4 regions of the Trichocoleus sp. FACHB-46 genome follow, and region 3 is predicted to be linked to each of the others. Evidence: predicted binding sites of a transcription regulator. Region 3 holds the regulator's gene; each other region holds the start of a gene.
What was found. The regulator NtcA, encoded in region 3, controls nitrogen genes in cyanobacteria. The targets are predictions, from matches to a motif close to TTTGTANNNNNNNNTACAAA.
Positions count from the first base shown of each region.

Region 1: H6F72_RS03070 (P-II family nitrogen regulator) is a predicted target of NtcA. The motif match lies at 1,445-1,464, and genes of this name have one in related genera.
Region 2: H6F72_RS01500 (DUF3155 domain-containing protein) is a predicted target of NtcA. The motif match lies at 1,990-2,009, and genes of this name have one in related genera.
Region 4: urtA (urea ABC transporter substrate-binding protein) is a predicted target of NtcA. The motif match lies at 2,978-2,997, and genes of this name have one in related genera.

Region 1 covers NZ_JACJOD010000006.1:627,958-632,557, forward strand. The annotation lists gene H6F72_RS03060 (phosphoglucomutase/phosphomannomutase family protein) at 1-275, shown strand, start outside; gene rdgB (RdgB/HAM1 family non-canonical purine NTP pyrophosphatase) at 344-922, shown strand; gene H6F72_RS03070 (P-II family nitrogen regulator) at 1,032-1,370, opposite strand; gene H6F72_RS03075 (hypothetical protein) at 1,616-2,200, opposite strand; gene queF (preQ(1) synthase) at 2,379-2,819, shown strand; gene H6F72_RS03085 (cytochrome c biogenesis protein) at 2,884-4,299, opposite strand; gene H6F72_RS03090 (cytochrome c biogenesis protein CcdA) at 4,302-4,600, opposite strand, start outside.
Region 2 covers NZ_JACJOD010000006.1:259,331-263,930, forward strand. The annotation lists gene H6F72_RS01490 (PadR family transcriptional regulator) at 342-704, shown strand; gene H6F72_RS01495 (cofactor assembly of complex C subunit B) at 873-1,406, shown strand; gene H6F72_RS01500 (DUF3155 domain-containing protein) at 1,583-1,900, opposite strand; gene H6F72_RS30035 (GAF domain-containing sensor histidine kinase) at 2,253-3,755, shown strand; gene H6F72_RS01510 (S-layer homology domain-containing protein) at 3,916-4,600, opposite strand, start outside.
Region 3 covers NZ_JACJOD010000013.1:394,982-399,581, forward strand. The annotation lists gene hisB (imidazoleglycerol-phosphate dehydratase HisB) at 1-126, opposite strand, end outside; gene fabI (enoyl-ACP reductase FabI) at 222-998, opposite strand; gene ntcA (global nitrogen regulator NtcA) at 1,382-2,053, shown strand; gene H6F72_RS09460 (DUF3084 domain-containing protein) at 2,316-3,935, shown strand; gene H6F72_RS09465 (pre-16S rRNA-processing nuclease YqgF) at 4,017-4,460, shown strand; gene H6F72_RS09470 (DUF3146 family protein) at 4,463-4,600, opposite strand, start outside.
Region 4 covers NZ_JACJOD010000008.1:212,103-216,702, reverse strand. The annotation lists gene H6F72_RS05700 (EAL domain-containing protein) at 1-1,994, opposite strand, end outside; gene ureG (urease accessory protein UreG) at 2,274-2,867, shown strand; gene urtA (urea ABC transporter substrate-binding protein) at 3,087-4,409, shown strand; gene H6F72_RS05685 (branched-chain amino acid ABC transporter permease) at 4,469-4,600, shown strand, end outside.

The sequences.
Region 1 (4,600 bases), on a different contig from region 3:
CCTACGATCGCATTGATCTGCCCTTGGCGAGTATGGCTGTGCGATCGCAGTTGCTAGAGCAGCTACAAAAGCATCCCTTGACTGAAATTGCCGGACAAGCCGTGATTGATTGCAATACTGCCGACGGCTACAAATTTCGCTTAGCTGATCAGCGATGGTTAATGATTCGCTTTAGCGGCACCGAACCTGTCCTCCGCCTCTACTGCGAAGCCGCAACCCTCACCCAAGTTCATGAAACTCTTGCTTGGGCTAAGAACTGGGCCAACTCCTTTTAATGACCTAACCCCCAACCCCTTCCCTATTAGGGAAGGGGAGAATTGTTGTTTCTGCCTGACTTATTATCATGAGACCCCTGATTGTTGCTACTGGCAATCCTGGCAAGTTGCGGGAAATGCAAGAATATCTGGCTGGTTCTAATTGGGATTTGCAGCTCAAACCAGCCGAACTCGACGTGGAAGAAACTGGGGACACTTTTCTTGCCAACGCTTCTCTGAAAGCAGCGCAAATTGCTCAAGCTACGGGAGAATGGGCGATCGCGGATGACTCCGGTTTAGAAGTAGAAGCCCTAGAAGGTGCACCCGGCGTTTACTCTGCCCGCTATGGCCAGACCGATCCAGAACGTATAGAGCGGTTGCTGATTGAACTCGGCAGTGAGCTGAATCGCCAAGCTCAGTTTGTTTGTGTCGTTGTCGTCGCTCGCCCAGATGGTTCGATCGCCCTGCAATCAGAAGGGGTGTGTCGGGGAGAAATTCTGCATGCTCCTCGCGGTACGGGTGGATTTGGCTATGATCCAGTGTTCTATGTGCCAGAAAAGCACCTCACCTTTGCGGAAATGACCCCAGAGGTGAAGCGATCACTCAGCCATCGAGGTCAAGCGATCGCGGCTTTAATTCCACAACTGCGATCGCTGAAAGTAGACTGAATTGCCAAGAGCAATAAACTGTTTCTAAATGTTAGAGAAAAAATAAGGTTCACCTCCTGAGGTGAACCTTATTTTTTAATGCCCTGAGGAAACCGATTGCCAGCTGTGCTCAGATTGCTTCGAGGTTCTTTTCCCCAGTCCGAATGCGGATGATTTGTTCCACTGGCGAAATAAAGATTTTGCCGTCCCCAATTTCACCCGTCCGAGCAGCGGTGATGATCTTCTCGACCACCATGTCAACCTGGTCGTCCTCAATCACAATTTCCACTTTGAGCTTTTGCAAAAACTCAACAGTGTACTCGGAACCACGATAGCGCTCAGTTTGCCCCTTCTGGCGTCCAAAGCCTCTGACTTCAGAGACAGTCATGCCAACAATGCCAGCATTCACTAAAGCAATTTTGACTTCGTCCAGCTTAAAGGGCCGAATAATAGCTTCAACTTTTTTCAAGTGCTTAACTCCTCAGACCGTTTTTCTACCAATTGACCAGCATGACACTTTCTATCACCGCTCAAACCCAGACTTTTGTATCAAAAAATACATTTGTTTGGGCATGCATCGCAGTACTTAGCTGTACTTTATAAGACTTGACGTTGTCAACAAATTTTATCGTCTACCTAGAGAATTAGTCAGACCTATTTATCACTGAGGCGAATTGAAGCGGCTGCAATACATAGCTACCTACCACCATCTAGTTAACGGCTAGGTAAAAAAGGACGCACAATCAAGAAGCCTGCCCCAAATGCTGAGACAACAATCAGAAAGATAACTGCTGCTAACCAAAAACCACCTAACTCAGGTGATTGCTCCCCTTGGGGATTACGACGAGGCCGTGTTTCTGCTTGCTCAGTAAATAGCTTTTCTGAAACCACCGTAGGTTCGGCTGGCTCTGGCCGAGGATTAAAACTACGGGGCATGGATCGAGCAGGTTCAGGGGTGAAATAACTCGGCTCAACCACAATATCGGGTCTTGTATACGCTACTTCAGCCATAACACTGCGGCTGAGAGGTTGCTGGGAACCCGCTACCTTTTGTAACTGCAAAGCGGACTGAACAACTTTGTCAACTTCTGTCCGTAGTTGTTGATTTTGCTTGGCTAAATTTTGATTCTGATTGTTGAGAGAATCGAGCATGGCGCGGGTGGCTTGCAGCTCGGCAGCCAACTCGCGGTATACCGAAATAGGCACCGAGGGAGCATAACCATTAGCTGTAGCTTGCCCAGTGTAACTAGAGGCCGTAACGTTGCGCATTGGTGGCTTAGTATTGAGATGGGATGTCATAGGGTTGAGCTGAAATCCTACAGGGCAGCATTGGTCAATTAGTCGATTGATCTATGCCCCAGAATAGATGAAATTAGAGCAATCTAACAGCGATTCGTCAAGGAATTCGCTACAAATCTGCAAATTCAGCCCGCAAACTCAGATCCATCCATTCGTCAACGTTTGTCTTTGCATGACTATGAATCACTCTCCAGCCTCTCCAGATATGGTATCTGAGCCTGATGCGATCGCTGAATCTGCGTCACAGGTGAAGTACGGAGAACGGCAAATCGCTGAAGGACAACTGATCACTTTTCCCAATCCTCGGCTGGGACGACGTTACGATGTCAGCATCACCTTGCCAGAATTTACCTGCAAGTGTCCGTTTTCGGGATATCCTGATTTCGCTACGATTCACATTACCTATGTACCTGATCAGCGCGTGGTAGAGCTAAAAGCGCTGAAGCTGTATATCAATAGCTATCGCGATCGCTATATTTCCCACGAAGAATCGATCAACCAAATTTTGGATGATTTCGTCGCCGCTGCTGACCCTCTAGAGATCAGAGTTAAAGGTGACTTTAATCCTCGCGGTAATGTCCACACCGTAGTGGAAGTGCATCACCAGAAGGATCATTGAAGGTTAGACAATGAGGGCAACCACAAGAGTTGCCCCTACCGCATATCAACTAATGCCCGAATTTCTAGCGGGCTGATGGGGTGAGGGCTTCAGCAGCGATCGCAGGCTCAGCAGGGGAAGAGGTAGGTTGACTCAGGCGATCGAGAATTTCTAGCAACTCCCGCTCGAACGCAACTTGCGCCCGATTAGTTCTGCCACCGATATAGAAGCGTCCCTCTTTCTGCAAAGCCCAAACTTGCGAGTGAGAGACATAGCTCATCATGACGCTCAACATTAGGAGCCCAAACCCAGCGTAGACCGCCGGTATCCCTGGGTCCGCCTTGATTTGCAAACCTGTACTGCCAATTAAATCCACCACAGACAGCGTGACGCCATTCACATCGACCGCCATCCCCGAACGTACAGTGGCAACAAGCTTGCCTTGAATGTCGTAGATCAGCAGCATGCCTTGTAGATCTTTAGCTACAAGGGACACGCCAGCGCTTAGATCTGGTTTAGTAGGCACCCAGGTTCCCCAAATTCGGCCTGCCCCGCCTGTTTCTAGCTGTCCCATAGGTAAGCGAAACACGGGACTTTTGTTGAGTCGGACTTGAGCAGCGGCGATCGCCCAATCCGCCTGATACAAAGTCACGCCTTTGTGCCGCAATGGCTCGTTCACATGAATCGTCTTACGCTTAATTTCCTGTCCTTGACTATCCAGCACCGACAAGTCTGAATAAAACTGATCAATCGCGCCCTCAGGCGTATAGTCAATCCAGAAACGATTCACCCGAACTGACCAATCTTTCGGCACCTGTGCCCCCACCCAAGGCCCCGCATCCACAATGTTTTGAATCTTAAACGTGGCTCCACTGGGAATCATTTCTTGGGCCATAAAACCAGTCATGGCTCCCCAAATGGCCCCTGCCAGAATGAGCAACATGCTGGCATGTACCACAATCGGGCCAATCCGCCCTACCAATCCTTTGCGGGCATATAGCTTTTCTCCTTCTTGAAAAACTTTGTAGCGTTGCTTTTCCAAAAGAGGAACTAAAGCTTCTAGAGAACCTGTTTCCAACTCCGCACTCAGAGCTAGCTTTTGGAACTGGCGAGGCTGCTCATAAAACTTCCATTGTCGCGCTGCTTTAAGTGCCGGAAATTGGCGAGTAAACGTACAAGCGGTCAGACTGCCCCCAAACAAAATAAGGATCGCCAAAAACCACCAAGTCCGGTAGACATGATCCAACCCTACCGTTAACAGCACTTTCCAAGAGAGAAAGCCAAACAAAGCTGGGTCTTCGGGATAGTTCGCTTGATAAAAAGCGCTCGATTGGCCTTGCTCAATTACGGTACCGGAAATACTCGCCACCGCGATTGCTAAGAGCAGCATAATGGCCAACCGCAAATCTGCTAGCAGCGGCAGCAATTCTTTTTGAAAAAAGCGTTGAGGACCAGTCCTTAAATCCAAAATTTGGGATAGAAATGTATTGTCTGTAGTCATTTCTAGAAGGTTGCGGTGGGCAGAAAACGGAATAGCAGCGAAAAAACTCCAAATCCAACCAGTAAGGCTCCACTGGCAGGGGTAATCCAACTAGACCAGCGGCGGAGTTCCAGTAACTTTTTGATTGAAGCTGTAAAGGTGCCTGCCAAAATTAGCGGGGCTGAGTAACCTACTGTATAAGCCAAGAGCAGCACGCCCCCCATCACGGGGTTGTGGGTAGTAGATACCCATCCTAGTAAAGTAGCGAGGACTGGAGTGCTACAAGGAGAAGCTACCAAACCAAAGGTTAAGCCCAAGAGAT
Region 2 (4,600 bases), on a different contig from region 3:
CGCCCTCTAATTACTTGAGTAGAGGGGATGAAGGACGGGCACTCTAGTCTGTAATTACCAAGCTAAATTCAACATGACTCTCTGAATCTAGTGTGAGAGTTAACGGCACTATCTAGAGCTTTTCGAGAATATGCATCTACTCTCCTTTAAGTCATGCCAAGCTCACTGTTCTAGAAACTAGCCACGAGTTTAGGCACCACAGGCTTACATCAACTAAGGGCAAATAGATAGCAACAGAGGACTAATCAGATGGGTTGGCACTCTTGCGCTATTGCTGTTGTCTAAGACTGTAACGTCAACACCCTAGCTTTAAAGTGGATTGATTAATTATGGGTTTAACCATGCGATTTGAAGATATCTACCAGTTTTTCCAAGATCCCCCACCGATCTATCTCAATAAAGAACTCGCCGTTTGTTACGTCCTGTCAGTATTGCAGCGAGGGGATTCTTACGGAACCGAGTTGATTCAACTTTTAGAGAACGAGTATCGCACCTATCGTCTCTCAGATACAGTCCTTTATAGCGCTCTAAAATTTCTGGAGGATGAAGGAGCCATCCAGGGTTATTGGCGCAAGGTAGAAGGACGAGGACGGCCACGCCGGATGTATCAAATTCGTCCAGAGTGGTCTGAGCGGGCTCAAGAATTATCTCGTCTCTGGCAAGGATATGCAACTGGCAACTTGCCACCCGGTGACAACAACTAAGCTTGGTGGGCCGTAGTTCCTAGAATCTGTCGTAAGGCTGCGATCGCGCTAGTCCCAAACAGAGCTAAGGTTGTGCGGTCTCACCTACTACCAACTAGAAGCAGATTAAAACCTTTCTATACTTATGTAAAGTATAGGGATATCGTTTGTTATTCCTACCCCATCTTTATGAACGCTGCCATTCTGCCATCTATATTCGTGATGACCTTACTGATGGTGGTGGGTCTCATGTTTTTCATTCGAGCTTCCGTCAAAGACAGAACGCGAGCAGTACAACTGATTGCAGAACAGGCAGAGGAATCGTTACTCAACCGAGTGCAACAATACTTTGACCAACGCGCCTACAAAGTTGCAGCCCTCGATCCAGCCCAAAACCAAGTAACATTTCAAGGCGTGGTACGGCCTAGCTGGTTTTTGGCCGTCTTCTTAACGGTATTGGCTGCCGCAGGCATTTTGTGTTTGGCTCTAGTACTATCAATGCTTTTGCCTGGACTGACACAGATTTTGCTAGGGACCGTGCTTCTGGCACCTCTAGCAGGCTTCTTTTACTGGCAAAAAGCGAAGCGCCCAGAACAAGTTTCCCTCAAGATTGAACCCCTTGAGTCAGAAAAGTCTCAATCTTGGAGCCGCGTTACAGTCACAGCTCATCGAGATGAGTTGGCCGAATTGCAGCGAGCCCTTAACTTAAGGGTTTGTGATTAATTCGCTTCTCCTGCGCCCTACTATCTAGAGAAGGCTTGAGAGCTAAATCAAATGACCCCATTCAAACGTTGTGGTTTGAGTGGGGTCCTTGTTTATATCAGTCCAACTGATTTCCCGTGTCAGCAAAGTATTAAATGTTCCCAACAGACTCATTTGCAAGCTCGACCAATTGAGCTTTAGTGACTGGTGACAGCCACAGGTGCATCTTCTGTATCACCAATCAATACTCTCAAACTGGGAAACAAGAAATGGTTCTCTTCGACATACTGTGCACTGAAGAGCCCTTTTTCAGCCCAGAAGTACCGGTCCGTGGTATGCTCGTTCCGCCTTACAAGTAGCAAAGCTGGGGGAAGAATAGCTTGTGCTTGAATGAATTTTCGAGCAGCTGTAACTGGTTTTTCTTCGCCACTTTCAATGCTAAACTGAGGCACTAACTCCAGAATCCTGCGCCCTTCTAGGCGACGACGACTTTTGCGCTTGCGTCTCCTGGCCAATCTCGATACCTCCTCTTTCTGCCGACAGGTGTAGTGATAGTTACAAAACCGTCGCAAGTATATCGGCTTGAGTTCAAAATTTCAACTTCTTTTAAGTCGTTGATACAAAACTCTACAACTGGCTTCAACAAAGACTAGATAGACCTTTTGAAAGGTCCTATCAGTGGATGAACGCCTAATAATCTTAATAAGACTTTGAAAATCTTTATATTAAAAACACAAAACTAGGCTAGAAACTCATAAAGAGCCGATAGATAGATGTATATGGTGGCAAAACATGGCCAACAACGGAGTGTTAGTTCAGGGAATGTAGAAGGGTTTGTTTTGAGGTAAACCATCTGCGACTGTCTGCATGCTGATACCTACTAGCTCAGAATTTGTGGCGCTTTGTCGCGCTCAGGTAGAGCTCTTGACCCAGGGGTTAGGAGCTTCTCTCAGCGTGGTTTACCTGACCGAAGAAATGGCGGATGGCACTGAGGCCAAGCTAATTCCAGTGGTGGCTTATCCTGAGAGCGCTGCTGCTTGGGATGATGAGCACTTTTTATTACCTGCCGCAGAAGCAACACTGCCGCGCTTGCTAGCGGCAGATGCTAACCCTGCTACGTCTACTCAGTCTGCTTTGAGCCCACCGTTCTTGGCAGAGGATGAAGTTGGCCCCAATCCAGAGCAGTTCCATAACGAGGCTTTACAGCACCAACGCCAAGTTGTATTGCCTTTGATGCATGAGGGTATGGTGATGGGACTGCTCGTGACCGAGCGAGACGATCGCGCTTGGAGTGAACAGGAGCGATCGCAAATTGAACAAGTAGCTCATACCTTAGCGTTGGGCTGTGTCTTAGACCAACGCAGTCAATGGCTAGAACGGGAACAGCATCAACAGCGGCGGCTCCAGGCTCAACAATCTAATCTGTTCGACACATTGTTACATCAGTTTCGCAATCCCTTAACGGCGATGCGAACCTTTGGCAAGCTCTTGCTGCGACGCCTTGGCACCGGAGACCCAAACCGGGATGTGGCTAGCAGCATTGTGCGAGAGAGCGATCGCTTACAGGAGTTGTTACAACAGTTTGACCAAGCTATTGATTTGGGTAGAGCTGATTCAACGCCTTTAACACTCGCTCCTGCTCAGACAGACAGCTCTACACCGCCCAATACCGCTGTGCCTGCCAGTTCGCAGTTTGAGTCGTCGGTTGACTTTGCCATTGACCGCTCTGAGTCAAGTGTCAATCGGGCGAGTAGTATTCGATCTGGGCCTTCTGTGCCTTTACTGCCCGCGGCTGGATTTCTGACAGGTGTCAATCTCAAGCTAGAGCCTTGCGCGCTCGCTAGTATCCTAGAGCCTCTGATTGCTTCGGCGAGCGCGATCGCGCAAGAACGAGAGCTAGCGCTATATACCCATATGCCATCTGACTTGCCTTGGGTGAAAGCTAATGCCAAGGCGCTCCGAGAAGTATTAAGCAACCTGTTGGACAATGCCCTGAAATATACACCCGCGCAAGGGCAAGTCTATGTGGAAGTCAGTACAGGCTGGTCTGTGCCCCTACCCCGCAGCCATGCTGACTGGTTAGGCATTGCTATCTGGGATACAGGACCAGGGATTCCTCCTCAAGATCTGGCGCATTTGTTTGAGCGGCACTACCGGGGGGTACAAGCCCAGACTGGGATTCCGGGGACTGGGTTGGGCTTAGCGATCGCCCATGATTTGGTGCAGCAAATGCAAGGCGAGATTCAAGTGTTTAGCCCCGCGCAGCAAAGCAGCATTGTGCATTTTGTGCGGTCTCTTCCCCTGACGGTGGGACCAGGAACCGCTTTTGTCGTTTGGTTACCGCTCGCTTCAACGGCCAAAGCCACCTAAAAAAGCCCTCAAACAAAAAGCTGCTAAACAAAAACGATCGCAACTACGAAGGTCACGATCGCTGTTTGGTTGAGTGGGAAGTTGCGTATCTAAATTGGAGTGCTTAAGTCAAACTGAAATGTTTGCAGTTTAACTATGGCGCTTATGACGCTAATTGAGCTTACTGATTGGTAGAACCTGTGGGGAGAACCAAATCAGAGTTCAGCGTTAGATTCAGGTCTTGGTTGGGATCAACTCGAATCAAGGTAACGCGATCGCGGCCTAGGAAGAGCCCGATTAGACCACCGATGCCAGCACCACCCAGTACTTCTTCAGTGGCGATCGCTCGGTCTCCAGTCACAGCAGCCACCGCTGCGGCAGCAGCAGCACCCAAAGCGGCATCCTTGACGATGGTGCCCGCGCTAGCGCCCTTACGCACCTCTTCGGTCGTGGTGATTACTTCAGAGCTAGCATTCAGTTGAATTCGCTGACCACTAGCCAAGACGAGTTCTCGGGCAACGAACTGAGAACCACCTTCAGCAGGGCGCAACTCACCAACTACCCGGCTTCCCGATGGAATGAGTACAGTCCCTTGAGAAGTGGTGATGTTTTGAGCGACTGTGAGGGTCAAAGGTGCGGTTTCATCGGGCGTGACCAAAATTCTCTCAGCTTCGCCATATTTCACCGGAATGGTGGTGCCAGAAGGAATTCTGACTTGAGTTGGCGTTTGGACAGGGGGACGCTGGCCTACGACATAGGGAGAGGTAATGGCCGTTGCTTGTCCAGAGCTAACCAAAGCTTGGTAGATAAAAGCTGCAACTTCAGCTCTAGTCGCGACTTCGTTAGGATTCAGCAGTCTGATGTTG
Region 3 (4,600 bases):
CTCACCTGTTTTGCGGCTGACTGAGGCCACTCGTCCTGAAAATACGGGTTCTAATGATGCTCCGTTGGCCTGCTCGAAGGCTGTGCGGTGCTCTTGGGAAGACGCTTCATGAATGCTAGTCTGCATAGGCCCTACTCAATACTGGGAAGTAAAAACTGGAAGGGAGAAACTTTGAGCCTGCGCAGGCAGGCCAAACGGTTGTAGTCACTTAATGGCAGCCACTACATCCCCATGATCTCATAGCCAGAATCAACATAGAGGATTTGCCCTGTCATACCGCTGGACAAATCACTGCATAGGAACGCCGCTGTATTGCCAACTTCTAGTTGAGTCACAGTGCGCCGCAGGGGTGCCACTTCTTCCACATGATGAATCATGTCCAGAATTCCCCCAACCGCAGAGGAGGCGAGAGTTCTAATTGGGCCAGCAGAAATGCCATTGACTCGAATATTGTGGGGGCCCAGTTCTGCGGCCAAGTATTTAACGCTCATTTCTAAGCCCGCTTTGGCAATGCCCATAACGTTATAGTTGGGCACCACACGCACCCCGCCCAAGTAGGTCAATGTGACAATGCTGCCGCCTTCTGTCATCAGGGGTTTAGCGGCACCACTGAGCTGAATTAACGAATAAGTGCTGATGTCTAAGGCTGTGGTAAATCCTGGCCGCGAGGTGTTGCTAAAGTGGCCAGATAAGTCATCTTTGTTGGCAAAGGCCAGACAGTGAACCAAGATATCTAGCTTGCCCCACTTCTCCTTCACAGTCTCAAAGGTGGACTGAATCTGAGCATCATCTTGCACATTGCAAGGCACAAACAAGCTGGGTTCTAGCGGTTCAACCAGTTCTGCTACTTTTTTTTCCATCTTGCCCCGCTCATCGGGCAGATAGGTAATCCCTAGGTTGGCACCCGCTTTATGGAGTTGTTGGGCAATTCCCCAAGCAATCGAGCGATTGTTAGCAATGCCTGTGACTAAGGCATTTTTTCCGGTCAGATCCAGCATGGCAATCTCTTCGTTAAGGGCAATTACGAGAATACTCAAAGATGGGGGCTTAAAGATATTGACATCTACTGTCGCTGGCAGGGTGATACGCTGCCTTGAGTCCTATCACAAGATATCTGTCTTTAGGGGGAGTAAGATAGGGTCTAAATAGATCGCTTACAGCTAAGATCCGTTCGTTTGTAGTCCTCGAAACAGCAGCCAAATTCTTCAGCCATTGGCGATCGCTGGCCGATTGTGTATCAAATAGAACAAAAAATGACTCTGGAGTAAGTTTAAGTGTTCTAAAGTCATCAATTGCTTACAGTTGGCTCACCTTCGTAAGGTTCATCTCCAGACGAGCGGCCCATGAAGGTTGGAGAAGGGCATCGAAAAGGTAAAAGGATATGGTAATGACGCAGGATAGGCCGTTAGCATCTGTGTTTCGTCAACTGGGAGGCGGAGCATTTCCTCCCGTGATCGAAACGTTTGATCGAGGCAAGACGATTTTCTTCCCCGGTGATCCAGCGGAGCGTGTCTACTTTTTGGTCCGAGGTGCGGTCAAACTGTCTCGCGTTTATGAAGCGGGCGAAGAAATCACCGTAGCCTTGCTGCGAGAAAATAGTGTCTTTGGGGTTCTCTCGCTGATTACGGGCAATCGCTCCGATCGCTTTTATCACGCAGTTGCTTTTACTCCGGCGGAATTGCTGTCGGTGCCCATTGAGCAAGTGGAAAAAGCCCTCAAGGATAACCCAGAGCTGTCGATGCTGATGTTGCAAGGGTTGTCTTCGCGCATCTTGCAGACTGAGATGATGATCGAAACCTTGGCCCACCGAGATATGGGATCACGCTTGGTCAGCTTCTTGCTCATCCTCTGTCGTGACTTTGGCGTTCCTGGCCCTGACGGGATCACAATTGATTTGAAATTGTCGCATCAGGCGATCGCAGAAGCGATTGGTTCCACCCGTGTCACAGTCACACGCCTACTTGGAGATCTGCGACAGGAGAAGATGATTTCCATCCATAAGAAAAAAATTACGGTTCATAATCCCGTCGCTCTCAGTCAACAGTTCAGTTGATCTGCTATGGTTAACCTCTAGTAATAACAAGCGCTTACAGCGACTTGAATACAGCTCTCTGGCCGAGGAAGGTGCTTCATGGCACTCCTGCGAGGAAACAAAGAGAGCCCTGATGCTCTCCTGACGCTGAGGCAAGGCAGCAACTTTTGCTATCTGGGTCTGCTTGTTGTCGTCCTACAGGTGTGATGGCACACAAAACTTCTGGGGCATGAGATAGGCTGTATCTGAGTTGGGTGTGAGCCAAATGGCTTCCTGAGGGTAGATGACCAGCGGGTACATCTTAATTGTGGCAATCTTGGTGTTGGGGGGTGTGATCGCAACGGTGGGCGATCGCATCGGTACGCGCGTAGGCAAGGCTCGCCTCAGCTTGTTTAACTTGCGTCCTCGCAAAACCGCGGTCTTGGTGACGATTGTCACGGGTGGCATCATTTCTGCTTCTACACTCGCCATTTTGTTTGCTGTGAGTGATCAACTCCGTACTGGCGTTTTTGAATTGGGCAAAATTCAGAAAAACCTCTCTAGGGCGCGAGAAGATTTAGCAAAGACGAGAGTTCAAAAAAACCAAGTTGAGCAAGAGCTGACCCAAGCTCGCGCGGAGCAAGTTTCGGCCCAACAACGGCTGGATCGGATTAATTTGTTTCTTAAGGCCGCGATCGCCAAGCAAGCGACGACAGAAGCACAGCTAAATCGTACGCAAACCCAGCTAGGTCGAGTCGAGGCCGAAAGAGCTCGCACCGAAGCTCAGCTCGATCAAACTCAGAGCCAACTGAGCCGCGCGGAAGCAGAAAAGGATCGGATTGAAGATGCCAAAGACCGCACCGAAGTAGAACTAAACCGAACTCAAACGCAACTAAGCACTGTTTCTCAGCAAGCAACGGGACTCCGCTCCGAGATCGACCGACTGGATAACGAGCGCCAAAACTTGATTAAAGAAACTAAAGATTTAGAGATTCAACAAGCCAATTTAGAGAAAGCTGTTCAAACCTTGCAGCGGTACTACCAGTACTATCAAGCGCAATATGAAACCCTACGCCAAGGCAACGTTGCTCTCTTCCGGGGACAAGTGTTGTCAGCAGGGGTCGTGCGGATCGTTTCTCCCACAGGCGCTCAGCAAGCAATAGACCAGTTACTGCGAGAAGCAAATCGTAACGCTATCAAGTTGACCCGTCCTGGTACTGGTCAAGTCAGCGAGCAGATTATTCAAATCACCAGACCGGAAGTAGAACAACTGGTTGACCAAATTGAAGATGGTCGCGATTACGTCATTAGAATTCTCTCAGCGGGTAACTATGTGCTAGGAGAAAAGAGCGTTCAGGTGGTGGCGAGCGCTACGCTCAACCAAGTCGCATTTCTTTCTGGTGATGTCATTGCTGCCGCTTCAGTTGATCCATCTACCCTAACTGAAGCCGACATTCAAAAGCGGATCGAACTGTTGCTAGCCGCCACGGAGTTTCGAGCCAGAGGTGCGGGGGTACTCACGGAAGGAGTACAGATCGCTGCAAATGGTCCTAGCGTCACGGCAATTTTGAGCTTTGCCGAGCAGTTGAAGCAGTATCGCCAGCCGCTCGATTTAAAGGTTGTAACCACGGGTGTGATCTACACAGCAGGCCCGCTGAAGGTGGAGTTGTTAGCGATTCAGAATGGCCAAGTGGTGCTGAGTACTAGTCGGGACATTCCTCGACCCAATCGTCCTCAACCCAACAGCAGTCCATCTCCTCAACCCAACAATGCCACTCCTAATCCAAACAATCCAAACAACAGCGTGACTCAAGAGGACGCTAATTTTGAGTTTCAACATTCAGACCCTTACCCTGGAAAAGCCCCTAATTCCAAGCCGTCAGATGTCTCTCCCAGCCCCTTCGTCAGTCCTGACGATTTGTAACGGCAGGTCGTTACAATAAAGCAGAGTGACGCTGACAAGTTGAGCTGTTTCCTCGTTCTGCTGGCAAATGATTAGAATTTCATGGTCTTAAATCCTCCCCCCAATCCTGATCAGCCGATCATCTTAGGCTTCGATCCTGGTCGCCACAAATGTGGTTTAGCTGCGATGGGAGTAGACCGGACGCTACATTACCACCAAGTTATTGCAGCGGATGAAGTGGTAGCTACGATTCAACAGCTCCAAAAACAGCTACCCATCTCAATCGTAGTGATGGGGGATCAAACGACTGCGAAAACTTGGAAACAAAAGCTAAGTGATGATTTACCTGATCCGCTCCGGGTCGTCTTGGTAGACGAGCGCTACAGCAGCTTAGAAGCTCGCGATCGCTACTGGAAGATGTACCCTCCCAAAGGCTTGTATCGTTTAATTCCTCAAGGGATGCGAACCCCACCGCGATCGCTCGATGATATTGTGGCAATTCTGTTGATTGAGCGTTACTTAGAACGCCTAGTCGCATCTGCTTAAGCTTAGAGCTGGGCGCGAATCGTGAATGAGTAGTCACCACCCGGTTCTAGTTGATAGTCACATTTCTCTAAAAAGCGCCCTAGAGGTTCTTGGATCAAAGCTCTACCGAGAGAAGGCTGCACTAATAAGCTGCCTTGCTT
Region 4 (4,600 bases), on a different contig from region 3:
TCCGGCCAGTCATACCCAGTTTCACTTAAAGCAATGCCAATACTGACCGAGGTGAAAACTTCCTGGCCTTGCAGATTGAAGGGAGACTGGAGGGCGTGATGAATGCGGTTGGCAATCCGAGTCGCGTCATCGAGATCGCTAATATCGTCTAGCAGAATGGTGAACTCGTCTCCACCCAAGCGAGCCACGGTATCTCCTCCCCGCAAACAAGCCTCCAGACGACGAGCGATCGAAATCAACAGTTGGTCGCCAATCATGTGGCCCAAGCTGTCATTAATTACCTTAAAGCGGTCTAGATCTAGGAAGAGGACGGCAAACAAGTTATTGCCTGGTCGCTTCGAGCGCTCGATTGACAGCCCCAAGCGATCCATAAATAGGGCGCGGTTGGGAAGCCCTGTCAAAACATCATGGAAGGCGTCATGCAGAAGTTGTTTTTCAACTTGCTTGCGACTGGTGACATCGGTTTGAGACCCCGCCATGCGCGAAATCTTGCCATCGGCATCCCGCACAGCTAGTCCTCGGCTCAGCATCCAACGATAGGAACCATCTTGATGCTGCATCCGATGCTCGCTTTCAAAGTGGGGTGACAGCCCTTCTAGGTGCAGATCGATCTGAGCCTTCAAGCGCTCTACATCCTCGGGATGAACTCGATGCAGCCACTCTTCCGGGCAACTGCCAATTTCATCTTCTTGATGACCCAACATCGATTTCCACCGAGGGGAAAAGTAAATTTCATTGGTTTTCAGATTCCAATCCCACAAGCCATCGTTGGCCCCCTGAACTGCCAAGGCGTAGCGCTCTTGGCTTTCTCGCAAGGCTGCTTCGGCTTGCTTGCGGCCAGTGACATCATTTTGCAAGCCAATGAAGTTGATCAGTTTGCCATCAGCATCAAACACGGGGTTGATGGTGAGTTCGTTCCAGAAGGGGGTGCCATCTTTGCGATAGTTCAGCAACACCTGCGTAATGGAGCGATGGGTCGCGATCGCATGCCGCATCTCATCGACATGAACTGGATTGGTGTCAGCGCCTTGCAAGAACCGACAATTACGGCCCAAGACTTCCTCAGGGGTGTAGCCCGTCATCTTGGTAAATCCGGGATTGGCAAAAATAATTGGGTTTTCGGGCAGGTTGGGGTCTGTAATCACCACCCCAATCGTCATATTGGCGATCGCAGAAGCCAACTGGCTGTTTTCGCGGACAATTGCCTTGAGGGAAGCTTCAGCTTGCTTGGCCTCGGTAATGTCAATGGCCATGCCATCAATGCGATCGCCTTGGCTGCCTCCGTCGTAGACTACATGCGCCCGGTCATGAATCCAGCGCACTCCGCCTGTAGGCTGGAGAATTCGGTACTCTAAATTCTTGAAACCCACTTTGAGCAGATGCTCTGATGCGGCTTTGACCTGCTCCAAATCCTCTGGATGCACCACTTCCAGCCACAGCCGGGGATTTTGGTAAAACTCCGCTACAGGACGACCGTAGAGCGCGGCAGCCGCAGGACTAATATAGATGGTTTCAAAGGTTGTAGCCGAAACCGACCAAACTACATCTTCGAGGGAAGCTAAAATTCCTTCCAGACGCGACTCGCTGGCTCGGAGGGCTTCTAGGGTGCGCTTCCGTTCAATCGCGTAACGAATGGCTCGCTCTAATAAAGCAGCATCAATTCGACCTTTAACTAGATAGTCCGCCGCACCCGCTTGCATCGCCGCTAGATCAATTTCTTGATCACCTTGTCCGGTGAGCAGGATAATGGGAGCGCGGCAACCTTGAGCGATCGCCGCCTGCAACAGCTCTAGGCCATCATGAAGCCCTAAGCGGTAGTCAATTAAATAAATACTATGCCGATGCTGCCCCATCACAGTCAGCGCCGCTTCATAGGTCTGGACCCATTCCAGGGTAAACTTATCACCCTCAATTTCTGAGAGGAGCGATCGCGTGAGCACGTAGTCGTCCTCGTCATCTTCAACCAACAGCACTTTGATGGGGTACTGATACATATGGTTATCTAATATACAAATTAACCTTATCTTAAAGTTTTGGTCGGTTACCGACATTGGCCAAATTTTGCTCTCATACACATAAATGTGCCCTGATCTTAAATTTTTGATGCCGGAGGATTGAGATTAGAATTCGTGCTGCAAAATTTAATGCTCCTCAGAAGTTTTTCAGCCATTTCTGACTGGGTGCAGTCACAATTCGCAACGACAGAAAATACTTAGACCAAATATTTAATTTATCTAGAGAATATAATTTTAATCTGGCTAGGAGAATTCCAGATGAGTACACTACGGGTTGGGATCGCAGGTCCAGTAGGCTCTGGCAAAACTGCTTTGGTAGAGACGCTATGTAAAGCTCTACGTCAGCAATACAATATTGCGGTAGTCACCAATGACATTTACACCCAAGAAGATGCGCAGTTTTTGGTCAAGCATCAGGCATTGGAGCAAGAGCGCATCATTGGGGTAGAAACCGGAGGGTGCCCTCACACCGCAATTCGCGAAGATGCCTCGATCAACTTAGCCGCGATCGCTCAACTAGAGCAGCGCTTCCAGAGCTTAGATTTACTGTTCGTGGAGAGCGGGGGTGATAATCTCGCGTCTACCTTCAGCCCCGAATTAGTTGATCTCACCATTTACGTAATCGATGTGGCTGCAGGAGACAAGATTCCTCGCAAGGGAGGACCAGGAATCACCAAATCAGATTTATTGGTGATTAACAAAATTGATTTGGCTCCCTTCGTCGGGGCTGACCTAGGCGTCATGGAGCGAGACGCCACAAAAATGCGAGGTCAGAAGCCATTTGTTTTCACCAATCTAAAAACTCAGACGGGGTTAGAGCAGGTGATTAATTTTATTACAGAGAATATGTAGAAGTATGTAGAGTTTGGCGATCGCTTTGAACTTTCAATCATGGGGTTATTTTGACTTAACCCACGCAAAGCTCAGGGTTTGAGACTAAGAACATTTATTGCTATCGGAATTTTGTATAAGCTAATACAATTAGCCTCAGAAGCTCCGCCATAATATCTCACTTTAATCATGTAACTTCCGACACCGGTTAGCAGATTGAGTGAGGAGAATAATAACAACATGGCAAGGCAGTTTGGGCGGCGCAAGTTTCTGATTTACGGCTCAGCCACTTTTGGTACTAGCATTCTGCTAAAAGCTTGCGCCAACAATCCCACCCCTCAAGCAGGCGAGAGTGCTTCCCCTACGACAGCAGCATCCCCTGCCGCCGCTGGTAGCGGCAACACCATCAAGGTTGGGATTCTCCATTCGCTAAGCGGCACCATGGCCATTAGTGAAAAGAGCGTGGTAGATGCTGAACAATTAGCGATCACAGAAATTAATCAAGCAGGTGGTGTTTTAGGCAAACAAATTGAAGCGATCGTCGAAGATGGTGCTTCTGATTGGCCTACCTTCGCTGAGAAAGCAACTAAACTAATTGACCAAGATAAGGTCGCGACTATCTTTGGCTGCTGGACCTCTGCCAGCCGCAAAGCAGTTTTGCCTGTCTTTGAGCAGAAGAATCATATGCTCTGGTATCCAGTGCAGTATGAAGGGCAAGAATGTTCCAAAAACATTTTTTACACCGGAGCGGCTCCCAACCAACAGATTGAACCCTCGGTCGATTGGCTGCTGGAAAACAAAGGCAAAGAATTCTTCTTGGTGGGATCTGACTATGTTTTCCCTCGCACCGCCAACACAATTATCAAAGCGCAGCTAGAAGCCAAAGGTGCCAAGGTTGTCGGAGAAGACTACCTGCCTCTAGGCAGTACAGAAGTCACGCCGATCATTGCCAAAATCAAGCAAGCTTTACCTAACGGCGGCGTGATCTACAACACGCTGAACGGAGACAGCAACGTGGCCTTCTTCAAGCAGTTGCAGGGCGCTGGGATGGGGCCAGATAAATATCCCTCTATGTCCGTCAGTATTGCGGAAGAAGAAGTCAAGGCGATCGGACCGGAATATCTCAAGGGTCATTATGCCGCTTGGAACTATTTCCAAACCGTAGACACTCCTGCCAACAAGAAGTTTGTAGAGGCGTTCAAAGCCAAGTATGGCAGCGATCGCGTCACCAACGACCCGATGGAAGCAGCATACATCATGGTTTACATCTGGAAGCAAGCGGTTGAGAAGGCCGCTACAGCAGATGACATGGAGAAGGTACGGGTTGCTGCGGTTGGCCAAACCTTTGATGCTCCACAAGGACAGGTCAGCTTGGCTGCCAACCATCACTTGTCTAAAGTGGTGCGGATTGGTGAGGTGCGGGACGATGGTCTGTTTGAGATTGTCTCCTCTACCGACAAAGCCGTAGCTCCTGTGCCTTGGAACCAGTATGTAGCTGAAACCAAGGGCTTCGCTTGTGATTGGTCTGACCCAGCCAAGGGTGGCAAGTACAAGACCACTTAGAGATTTGGGATTTTAGATAGCACTACGTGCCGCTTTGCTAAAGGATTCTGGAAAAGAATTTGGTTAATTCTTTTCCAGAATCCCAGCTCGCAGGAGGGAGAGATTTGCTGACGGGATTGGTAGATGGGATTTTGGGTGGCATTGGCATCGGTTCGGTGTTGTTGCTAGCAGCACTGGGACTCGCCATTGTG